Aromatoleum aromaticum EbN1: one gene and its partner. The protein of the gene in region 1 interacts with the protein of each later gene in a pairwise test. Links are inferred from orthologs where the notes say so. Each region holds a gene or a part of one and is shown in the gene's direction. Other genes may lie near its edges.

Region 1 (7,578 bases):
TCTGTCGAGCCTGACGCTTCCGCATGCGCTGGTCCGCCCGCTCCTTGCCGAAGCCTTGTATCGCGCGTGGAGCGTGCTGAAGAACCATCCCTATCATCGCGAGTAGCCGCGTGAACGATTGCCGCGCCGCCCGGCGGGGCTGCGCGCGGTAGAATTTCCGCCCACCTGCATATACCCGGCGCTCCGACACCAATGAAGCCCATTCAAGCCCGTATCTACCTTGCATCGCGCAGCCCGCGCCGGCGCGAACTGCTGCGCCAGATCGGTGTTCAATTCGAGCTGTTGGCGTTTCGCGGCGGCGAGCGCGGCAAGGACGCGGATGTCGACGAAACCCCGCACCCCGGCGAGCCCGTCGAACGTTACGTCGAGCGCCTCGCGCTGACCAAGGCCGAAGCGGGATGTCGGCGCCTGCAATGGCGTTCGCTGCCGCATCACGCCGTCCTGGGCGCCGACACGACGCTCGAGCTGGAGGGCCAAATCATCGGTAAACCGGTGGACGCCTCCGACGCCGCGGCGATCCTGCACCAGCTGTCGGGACGCACGCACCGTGTGCTGACCGCGGTCGCGCTGAGCGACGGCAGTCGCACGCGCAGCCGGACGAGCATCAGCGAAGTGCGTTTTCGTCCCCTCGACGACGACGAGATACGCCACTACGTCGCCACCGGCGAACCCATGGACAAGGCCGGCGCATACGGCATCCAGGGGCGGGCGGCGCTGTTCATCGAGGAGATCCGCGGCAGCTACACTGGAATCATGGGCCTGCCGCTGTTCGAAACCGCCCAGCTGCTCGAAAGCTTCGGCTATCCTTTGTAGCCGCCGGCGGCTCGCCTGCGGGGCGCGATGGGCAATGCGCAATCGATGACGCTGCGATCATCGATTGCGCATTCCCCATTACCGGTTTTCCCAATGAGCATCGAATTTCTCATCAACTTCACGCCGCAGGAGACGCGCGTCGCGATCGTCGAGCAGGGCGTCGTTCAGGAACTGCACGTCGAGCGCACTGCCAGCCGCGGCATCGTCGGCAACATCTACCTCGGCCGGGTCGTGCGGGTGCTGCCCGGCATGCAGTCCGCGTTCATCGACATCGGCCTCGAGCGCACCGCCTTTCTTCATGTCGCCGACATCTGGAGCGATCGCCACAACGGCGACGCCGGGCGGCCGATCGAGCGCATCCTCGCCGAAGGTCAGAACCTTACGGTACAGGTGCTGAAGGACCCGATCGGCACCAAAGGCGCGCGCCTGTCGACGCAGATCAGCATCGCCGGGCGGTTGCTCGTGTACCTGCCGCAGGAAAAGCACATCGGCATCTCGCAGCGCATCGAGGACGAATCCGAGCGCGAGGCGCTGCGCGAGCGCCTGACGCGACTCGTGCCGGCGGACGAAGCCGGCGGCTTCATTGTCCGCACGATGGCCGAATCGGCTTCCGACGACGAACTCGGTGCCGACATCGGGTACCTGCGCAAGCTGTGGAGCGAGATCCGCAACAGCGCGACCGGGCGTTTTCCGCCGAGCCTGCTGTACGAAGACCTCGGCCTCGGCCAGCGCGTGCTGCGCGACCTCGTCGATGACGACACTTCGCGCATCCTCGTCGATTCGCGCGAGAACCACCAGAAACTCACCGCTTTCGCCGCCGAGTACAGCCCCAAGGTGCTGCCGCTGCTCGAGCACTACAGCGGCGAGCGGCCGCTGTTCGACCTGCACAACGTCGAGGACGAGATCCAGAAAGCGCTTGCGCGGCGGGTCAGTCTCAAGTCCGGCGGCTACCTCATCATCGACCAGACCGAAGCGATGACGACCATCGACGTCAACACCGGCGGTTTCGTCGGCGCGCGCAACTTCGACGACACGATCTTCAAGACCAACCTCGAGGCGGCGCAGACGATCGCCCGCCAGCTGCGCCTGCGAAACCTCGGCGGCATCATCATCATCGACTTCATCGACATGGAAAACGTCGAGCATCGCGACATGGTGCTCGACGAGTTCCAGAAGGCGCTCGCGCGCGACCACACCAAGATGACGGTAAACGGCTTCACCGCGCTCGGCCTCGTCGAAATGACGAGAAAGCGCACACGCGAGTCGCTCGCCCATCTCCTGTGCGAACCCTGCCCGACCTGCGACGGCCGCGGCGAAGTCAAGACCGCGCGCACCGTGTGCTATGAAATCCTGCGCGAACTGCTGCGCGAGGCGCGCCAATTCAACGCGCGCGAGTTCCGCGTGCTCGCCGCACCGAACGTCATCGACCTCTTCCTCGACGAGGAATCCCAGTCGCTCGCGATGCTGTCGGACTTCATCGGCAAGCAGATCTCGCTGCATCCGGAAGCGAGCTACTCTCAGGAACAGTTCGACATCGTGCTGCTGTGAGTCGTGCTGCGCCTCCGGCCGCCGAGCCGACACCGCAACGCTACGCGAGCGCACTGCGGCGCTACTTCGCGGCGACGCGCCCGGCCTTCCTCAGCGTCACGCTCGCCGGTTGCCTGATCGGGCTTGCCGCGGCGCATGCCGACGGCGTCGCGCTGGATGGGCTGCGCGCAGTGGTCACGGTGCTGTTCGCGCTGCTCGCGCATGCCGGCGCGAACGTGCTCAACGACTATCACGACGCGGTCACCGGCGCCGACGCGGCGAACTCGGAGCGCATCTATCCGTTCACCGGCGGCAGCCGCTTCATCCAGAACGGCGTGCTCACGCTGCGCGAGACAGCGGCATTCGGCTACGCGCTGTTCGCACTGGTGATCCCGCCCGGACTGTGGCTCGCGCTCGGCGCGGGCGCCGGCCTGATTGCGATCGGATTGGCCGGACTTGTGCTCGGCTGGGCGTATTCGGCGCCGCCGCTCAAGCTCGCGAGCCGCGGAGTGGGCGAATTCGCCGTCGCGGCGTGCTGGCTGCTCGTCGTGGTCGGCGCCGATTTCGTCCAGCGCGGCGCGTTCGCCTGGACGCCGGTCGCGGCCGGCGTGTCGTTCGCGCTGCTGGTCGCGAACCTCCTCTACATCAACCAGTTCCCCGACTGCGCCGCAGACGCCGCAGCAGGCAAGCGCACGCTCGTCGTGCGCCTCGGCGCCGACACCGCGAAATGGGGCTATTTCGCCATCGCGCTGGTCGCCTACGGCTGGCTCGTGCTGCAGATCGGGCGCAACAACCTGCCCCAGGCGTGCGCGGCCGCAGCCCTGACGCTCGTACTGTCGCTGAACGCCGCGCGGCTGCTGCGCGAGCACGCTGCAGAGCCTGGCGCACTCGCCCCGGCGATCAGGCTGACGATTGCCGCGACGAACCTGCACGGCCTGGTACTCGCCGCAACGCTCGCGTTCGGCGCCCGCGGCTGACCGGGTACAACTCCCAGATATCCGGACCTCCACCCATGATCGGACGCATCACCGGCATCCTGCTGGAAAAGAACCCGCCGCAGATCGTCGTCGACACGCACGGCGTCGGCTACGAAATCGACGTGCCGATGAGCACGTTCTACGGCCTGCCGGCGACCGGCGAGTCGCTCTCGCTGTTCACGCATCTGGCGATCCGCGAGGACGGGCATTTCCTGTACGGCTTCGCGAGCGCCGACGAACGCGCGGCATTTCGCCAGCTGCTGAAAGTCTCCGGCATCGGCGCGCGCACCGCGCTGTCGGTGCTCTCCGGCCTGTCGGTCAGCGACCTCGCCCAAGCGGTCGCGCTGCAGGAAACCGGCCGCCTCGTGAAAATTCCCGGCATCGGCAAGAAAACCGCCGAGCGCCTGCTGCTCGAACTACGCGACAAGCTCGGCAGGGCGCTGCCAGGCTTCGGCGCGAGCACGGTTCCCGGCGCCGCAGCGCAGCCCGCGGATAGCCGCAGCGACATCCTCAACGCGCTGCTCGCGCTCGGCTACAGCGACAAGGAAGCGCAATCGGCGCTGAAAGCGATCCCGCCGGAGACGGGCGTCTCCGACGGCATCCGCCAGGCGCTGAAGCTGCTGTCGAAAGCCTGAGGCGGCGAAACCACGCGAGTTTCGCCGCACGGGCCGCTCAGGCTAAACTCTCGCGATGATCGAAACCGACAAACTGCAGGCCCCGCGGGTGATTTCGGCGCAGACTGCCGACCGCCAGGAAGACGTCGTCGAGCGCGCGCTGCGGCCGAAGCGGCTGGCCGAATATGTCGGCCAGGCAAAGATCCGCGAACAGCTCGAAATCTTCATCCAGGCGGCGAAGAACCGCCACGAGGCGCTCGACCACGTGCTGCTGTTCGGCCCACCGGGCCTGGGCAAGACGACGCTCGCGCACATCGTCGCTGCCGAGATGGGCGTGAACCTGCGCCAGACTTCGGGGCCGGTGCTCGAACGGGCAGGCGACCTCGCCGCACTGCTGACGAACCTCGAACCGCACGACGTGCTGTTCATCGACGAGATCCACCGCCTGTCGCCGGTCGTCGAGGAAATCCTTTATCCGGCACTCGAGGATTTCCAGATCGACATCATGATCGGCGAAGGGCCTGCGGCGCGCTCGGTCAAGCTCGACCTGCCGCCTTTCACGCTGGTCGGCGCGACGACGCGCGCCGGGATGCTGACGAACCCGCTGCGCGACCGTTTCGGCATCGTGGCGCGGCTCGAGTTCTACACGCCGCACGAGCTCGCATACATCGTCGGGCGCTCCGCCGGCCTGCTCGATGTCGCGATCGACGACGCCGGAGCGGTCGAGATCGCGCGGCGCGCCCGCGGCACGCCGCGGATCGCGAACCGGCTGCTGCGCCGCGTCCGCGACTATGCGCAAGTCAAAGCCGACGGCGACATCACCGCCCCCGTCGCCGACGCCGCGCTGCTGATGCTCGACGTCGATCACCTCGGGCTCGACCTGATGGACCGCAAGCTGCTCGGCGCGATGCTCGAGAAGTTCGGCGGCGGCCCGGTCGGCCTCGACAACCTCGCGGCCGCGATCGGCGAGTCGTCCGACACAATCGAGGACGTGCTCGAACCGTACCTGATCCAGCAGGGCTACCTGCAGCGCACGCCGCGCGGGCGCATCGCGAGCGCATCGATCTGGCAGCATTTCGGCCTCGCCTTTCCCCGCCGCGCCGGCGACGAAAGCGCGGAGCTGTTTTCCGCTCCCTGAACGCTCGCAATGCGCACGTTCCAGGCTCTGGCGATCGTGCTGTGCGTGTTCGGCGCGATCCACCTGCTGCAAGGGCCGACGTTCTTCTGGCCCGATCGCTTCGATCCGTCCCGCGGCGTGCTTCTCGGCGGCCTGTCGTCGCGGCTGCTCGGCGGCGGCCGGCCTGCGCCGCGTCGCTGGCAGGGGCGGTATTTCCTGCTGGTCGTGCTCGCGCTGGGTCTGGTCAGCGCTGCCTTCACGACGGGCGAGCGCGGACCGAACCCGGACTGGCGCGCGCCACCCGGCGAACGCGCTCAGCCGACCTGAATCGCGAGCCCCTTGAGGTATTCGCCTTCGGGCGCTGCAAGGCCGACCGGGTGATCGGCGGACGCGGACAGGCGATGCAGGATACGCGCATCGACGCCAGCGTCGCTCGCCGCGCCGGCGACGATTTTCTGGAACAGTTCGAGGCCGATGCCGCCCGAACAGGAGTACGTCATCAGTATCCCGCCGGGATTGAGCAGGCGCAAACCGAACAGGTTGATGTCCTTGTACGCGCGCGACGCCCGGTCAGCGTGCGCCGCGGACGGTGCGAACTTCGGCGGATCGAGCACGATCAGGTCGAAACGCCGCCCCTCGCTTTTCAGTACGCGCAAGGCCTCGAACACATCGGCCTGCAGCCATTCGGCGCGGCTCGCGTCGAGTTGCGGATTCATCGCAAGATTGCGTCGCCCCGCGTCGAGCGCCGGGCCGGACGAGTCGATCGACAGCACAGACGTCGCGCCGCCGGCCAGCGCCTGCAGCGAGAATCCCCCGGTGTAGCAGAAGCAGTTCAGCACGCTGCGCCCGGCCGCGAACAGACCCGTCAGGCGGCGGTTGTCGCGCTGGTCGAGGTAGAAACCGGTCTTGTGGCCACTGATGACATCGACTTCCATGCACACGCCGTTCTCGACGATCGTCAACACGTCCTGCGGCAGCTCGCCGTGCACGCAGCCGGTCTTCGGCCCGAGCCCTTCGAGGCCGCGCACGTCGGAATCGGAGCGCTCGTATACCGCTGTGCAACCGGTCGCCTGCACCAGCCCGGCAACGATCGCATCGCGCCATTTCTCGGCGCCGGCGCTCGTCAGCTGCACGACAGCGACGTCGCCGAAGCGGTCCGCGATGACGCCGGGCAGGCCATCCGACTCGCCATGGATCAGCCGCACTCCGCTCTCGTCGGCGAGCAGCGGATGCGTCGCCCGGCGCGCGACCGATTCGGCGACGCGGCGCTTGAAGAACGCATGGTCGATCGTGATGTCGACAGCGAACGACCACATCCGGGCGCGGATCTGCGATTCCGGCGACCACGCCGCGCGACCGAGGAACCGGCCGTCAGCGGCGACGACCTCGACGGTGTCGCCCGGCCGCGCGCGCCCGTCGAGGCGGGCCACCGAACCGGCGAAAACCCATGGATGACGACGCAGGAGCGAACGCTCCTTGCCGGGATTGAGGACGAGCTTGGACATCGGAAGGCGGACCGCAGGGAGATGAGTCAGGCGTGAGAGTGTAAGGCGAGCGGCGCCGGCTCGCCAGCGCCACCGCCTCAGGTCTTGTCGGGGTCTGTCCGGTCCCAGGCGTGCTTCAGCCTCCGCACGCGATCCGCGGTTTCGAGGAACTCCGGCAGATCGCGCGAGCACAGGAGCGAGCCGAAATGCTTCAGTGCCTGCGGCGTGAGGTACAGGTGCCCGTTCTGCTGCTTGCGGATCCAGCCCAGCTCGACGAGGCGCCCGATCTTGCGCCGGACCGTCTCGCGCGGCAAGCCGGTGGCAGCAGCGATCGAATAGGCGTTGCACGGCCGCAGCCGGGACATATGCGCCTCGTCGGATTCGCCCTCGGTCTCGTCTGCCGTGAGGCGATCGCTTTCATCGTCGTGTTCGAGCGCGCCGATGTTGTGCAGCGCGATCTCGCCCAACAGGATCGGCAGGAGGATGTCTCGCTCGAACTCCTCGAACAGGCGCCTGAGGCTGCGAATCTGGTAGCGGGCGAGCAGGATCGCGGCATTGCGCAGCATGGAAACGCGGGTCCGCACGGACCCCTCGTCAGGGCTGTCGGGCGCATCGGCGCCAGGAGTTTCAGGATCAGGAATGTCTGGCATTGCTGCCTTGCTCCCACAGCCTGCAGCACCGGGCCCGAGGGAGGATTTGTTAAGAGATGTTTCAGGATAACTGAACGGCCGCAAACGATCCGAGATCTCGCTGCCCGGTTTGGGTAAAAAGTCACGAACGACTGTTGATTCCCCATGCGGCACCCGTTGCAGCGGTGGCCTCCGGGACGCCCATTCAGCCCGTCGCAGGTTCGGTGCTTCCTCGCGCGGCGGTGTGCCCCGTCGTGTACCTCGACCCGATGCGGAAGGGGACGCATGGAGAATCGGCGAGCTGCGGAGGCTCGCGGGGTCCGGATCGTTCCTGCGGCGCCGGGCCTCTCCGGCCCGCGGCGCTCACCTTCAGCCGAGCTGGTGCCGCAGAGCGGCCACGACCAAGTCGCCGATGCG
Region 2 (3,728 bases), 170 kb from region 1 along the record:
CCTCACCCCGACGAAGGGCGAGGACAAGGTCCAGGACATCGTTGTGCGCTCGCCCACGGGCGTCGACATTCCGCTGCGCATGTGGGCGATGCTGCTACCGCCGAACGATTCCGGGCTGTACTGCGCGATCGTGCTGCGCGACCGCTCGCGCGAACTCGAACTCGAAGCCGAGGTGCGCGACCGCTGGCAGCTCGGCGGACTGACCGGGCGCAGCCGCGCGATGCAGGACCTCTACCAGAAAGTGCTGCGCGTCGCGGCAAGTGAAGCCAACGTGCTGATCACCGGCGAAAGCGGCGTCGGCAAGGAACTGGTTGCACGCGCACTGCACGACAATTCGACGCGCGCAAAAGGCCCCTACGTCGCCGTGCATTGCGCTTCGCTGCCGGAAAACCTCGAGGAATCGGAACTCTTCGGCCATGCCAAAGGCTCGTTTTCCGGGGCGACCGGCGCCCGCCTGGGCCGCTTCGAAGCGGCCAACGGCGGCACTCTGCTGCTCGACGAGATCGGCGAGATTTCTCCGGCAACACAGACCCGGTTGCTGCGCGTGCTGCAGGAGCGCGAAATCGTGCGCGTCGGCGAGAACCATCCGCGCAAGGTCGATGTGCGCGTCGTCGCTGCGACCCATCGCGACCTCGCCGGGATGGTCGGCCGCGGCGAGTTCCGCGAGGATCTGTATTACCGCCTGCACGTGCTGCCGCTGCACGTGCCGGCGCTGCGCGAGCGCCGCGAGGACATCGCGCTGCTCGCGAGCCGCCTGCTCGGCGAACTCGGCGAACGCTACCGCCGGCCCGACCTGCGGCTGTCGCCGGAGGCGATCGTGGCGATGGAGTCCTTCAGCTGGCCGGGCAACGTGCGGCAGCTGTTCAACGCGCTCGAATATGCCGTCGTCAATTCCGACGGCGCGACGATCCTGCCGCAGCACCTGCTGCCCGAAGTCGTCACGCCCGTCGAGTCGACGCGCGAAGCACTGCTGCCCCTGCCGCTGACGCGCTACTACGCGACGCAGGTGACGCCGGACGAGGAGCAGGCGCAGATCCAGCGCATGCTCCAGCAGTGCGGCGGCAACCGGGCGGAAGCCGCGCGCCGGCTCGGCATGTCGCGCACGACCTTGTGGAAGCGGCTCAACCGGAGCTGAGCGGCCACCACCGGCAACGCCTGCGGGCGAATTGAAGGACGCCAAGCGACGAGCGGCAGGCCGTGCGAATACGACAAAGCGCCTGCCACGCTTCCGAGTCGTTCATGCCTCCGCGACGATCTCCCAGACGTACATCAGGCTCGCTTCGGAGAACGTGCGCCCGGTTTCCTCGTCGCGCCACCACGCCGATTCACGGCGGTCCAGCCCGAGAAAACGCCAGCGCCGCAACTCGCCGCTGCACAGCTCGACCACATATACCCGATCCACTTGCGGAATCATCGTCGCTCGTCCCTCATCATGCATGACCACCGCCTGGCCGGCGAGTTCTTGACCCTGCGCGTGTACGGCGCTGAATGCAGGACGAACGACGCGTGCCAGTGCCTCGATTCCACCGCCGGTCCTCGACGCCCCGTAGAATGCGCGGCATGAAAAGCGCTTCCACGGTCGTTGCCACCCGCATTCTCGGACTCGATCCGGGGCTGCGCATCACCGGCTTCGGCGTCATCGACAAACTCGGCAACCAGCTGCGCTACGTCGCGAGCGGCTGCATCCGCACGCGCGACGGCGAACTGCCCGGACGGCTGAAGACGCTGCTCGACGGCGTGCGCGAAGTCGTCGCGGCCTACACGCCCGACCAGGTCGCGGTCGAGAAAGTGTTCGTCAACGTCAATCCGCAATCGACGCTGCTGCTCGGCCAGGCGCGCGGCGCGGTGATCTGCGGCGCCGTGTCGTGCGACCTGCCGGTGCATGAATACACCGCACTGCAGGTCAAGCAGGCGGTCGTCGGCTACGGCAAAGCGGCCAAGGAGCAGGTCCAGCACATGGTGCAGCGGCTGCTCGCGCTCGATGGCTGCCCGAGCCCGGACGCCGCCGACGCACTCGCATGCGCGATCTGCCACGCGCACGGCGGCCAGGGCACGGCGGGCGCATTCGCCGGGCGGCGCCGCGCCGGGCGCATCCTCGTCGCGCCGGACCCCGGCTGACGCCCGCAGGAGAAGTGCTCAACGGTTGACGTCGACGATCAACCGCCCGCGCACCTGGCCGGCGAGCAACTCGCCCGAGAGCCGGATCACGTCGGCGAGGCTGACTTCGTGCGAGATCAGGTCGAGATGAGCCGGATCGAGATCGCGAGCGAGCCGCTGCCACGCTTCCAGGCGTTCGGGGCGCGGGCAGTAGACGCTGTCGACGCCGGCGAGGGTGACGCCGCGCAGGATGAACGGCGCGACCGTCGCCGGGAAGTCCATGCCCTGCGCGAGGCCGCACGCGGCAACGACGCCGCGGTACTTCATGCTCGCGCAGACATTCGCGAGGGTGTGACTGCCCGCCGTGTCGATGGCGCCGGTCCAGCGTTCCTTCGCCAGAGGCTTGCCCGGCATCGAAAACTGCACCCGGTCGATGATCTCGGCGGCGCCGAGCGCCTTCAGGTACTCGGCTTCGTTCGGTCGGCCGGTCGAGGCGACGACGCGGTAGCCGAGCTTCGCAAGCAGCGACACCGCGACGCTGCCGACGCCACCGCTCGCGCCGGTGACCAGCACTTCGCCCTGGTCCGGCGTCACGCCGTGGCGTTCGAGCGCCATCACGCACAGCATCGCGGTGTAGCCGGCAGTGCCGATCGCCATCGCCTGCTTCGGCGAGAACGCTGCCGGCAGCGGCACCAGCCAGTCGCCGGCAAGGCGCGCCTTCTCCGCGAGCCCGCCCCAGTGTCCTTCGCCGACGCCCCAGCCGTTGAGCACGACGAGGTCGCCAGCCCGGCACTCCGGGTGCGAGCTGTGCTCGACGGTGCCGGCGAGGTCGATGCCGGGGACCATCGGGAACTTGCGCACGACCGGCCCCTTGCCGGTGATCGCGAGCGCGTCCTTGTAGTTCAGCGTCGAATACGCGACGCGCACCGTCACGTCGCCGTCGGGCAGGCCCGCGTCATCGACGTCGGTCAGCGTCGCCCGATAGCCGGCGTCGTCCTTCTCGATCAGTACCGCCTTGAACATGATGCCTCCTTTCGATGGAAAGTCGCCCGGGAATTGAGAGCCCCCAGGAAACAGCTTTGCCGTTTCCGCCCCCCGAGGGGGACAAGAAAACTTGGGACGGCCCGGCGTTTTCTTGAGCGCCCCCAGGAAACAGCTTGGCTGTTTCGCCCTCTGAGCGGGACAAGAAAACCTGGCACGGCCCGGTGTTTTCCCGAACGAGCAAAATTGCTGCCAGCCCCTGTCCGCTACCGTTTGCCTGCGCCCGCCGGTACGGCAATGCGGTCCCGCAGCAGCCGCGCTGCGACCAGCCCGTTGATCAGGCCGAACAGCGTCGCCGCCGCGGCGAACACCGGCACGAGATAGAACACGCCGTCGTGCGGCACGAGCCACGCGCGCGCGAGTGCGAGCTGCCCGCCGATGTGCGCGAACGCAGCGAACACGCTGAGGCTCACCGGGCCGAACCAGCGCCGCGGCAGGTGCTTCGCCACGCCCAGCGTCGCGAGGCTCGTCAGCGAGCCGGCGAGGCTGAGGAAGAATCCCGGCGCGAACAGCTGCCCGAGCAGCAGGCTGCTCGCGAACACGCGCAGCAGCCCGACCCATACGGCATCGCGCCAGCCCCAGCGCAGCAG

What was found. The genes of interacting proteins can lie anywhere in the genome.
Region 2: the proteins of ruvA (region 1) and ruvC interact in binary tests that used the Escherichia coli proteins (3 or more experiments, as listed by UniProt). The link is inferred for Aromatoleum aromaticum EbN1 from one-to-one orthologs.

The regions. Positions count from the first base shown.
Region 1 is NC_006513.1:2,329,417-2,336,994, reverse strand. Bases 2,386-5,152 are described here. They hold ruvA (Holliday junction branch migration protein RuvA), read left to right. Parts: upstream 2,386-3,352; coding sequence 3,353-3,952; downstream 3,953-5,152. Other genes in these bases: EBN1_RS11130 (hypothetical protein), read left to right, coding at 5,079-5,152; ruvB (Holliday junction branch migration DNA helicase RuvB), read left to right, coding at 4,008-5,069; EBN1_RS11145 (prenyltransferase), read left to right, coding at 2,386-3,317. Also shown: 23S rRNA (pseudouridine(1915)-N(3))-methyltransferase RlmH, read left to right, coding at 1-106; EBN1_RS11155 (Maf family protein), read left to right, coding at 193-813; rng (ribonuclease G), read left to right, coding at 907-2,361; more of EBN1_RS11145, read left to right, coding at 2,358-2,385; more of EBN1_RS11130, read left to right, coding at 5,153-5,375; EBN1_RS11125 (class I SAM-dependent rRNA methyltransferase), read right to left, coding at 5,363-6,553; EBN1_RS11120 (IclR family transcriptional regulator), read right to left, coding at 6,631-7,098; EBN1_RS11115 (DUF484 family protein), read right to left, coding at 7,531-7,578. UniProt on the Escherichia coli protein: The RuvA-RuvB-RuvC complex processes Holliday junction (HJ) DNA during genetic recombination and DNA repair.
Region 2 is NC_006513.1:2,160,037-2,163,764, reverse strand. The notes cover bases 382-3,339. They hold ruvC (crossover junction endodeoxyribonuclease RuvC), read left to right. Parts: upstream 382-1,560; coding sequence 1,561-2,118; downstream 2,119-3,339. Other genes in these bases: acuI (acrylyl-CoA reductase (NADPH)), read right to left, coding at 2,137-3,120; EBN1_RS10230 (hypothetical protein), read right to left, coding at 1,238-1,414; EBN1_RS10235 (sigma-54 interaction domain-containing protein), read left to right, coding at 382-1,135. Outside these bases: more of EBN1_RS10235, read left to right, coding at 1-381; EBN1_RS10215 (Gx transporter family protein), read right to left, coding at 3,345-3,728.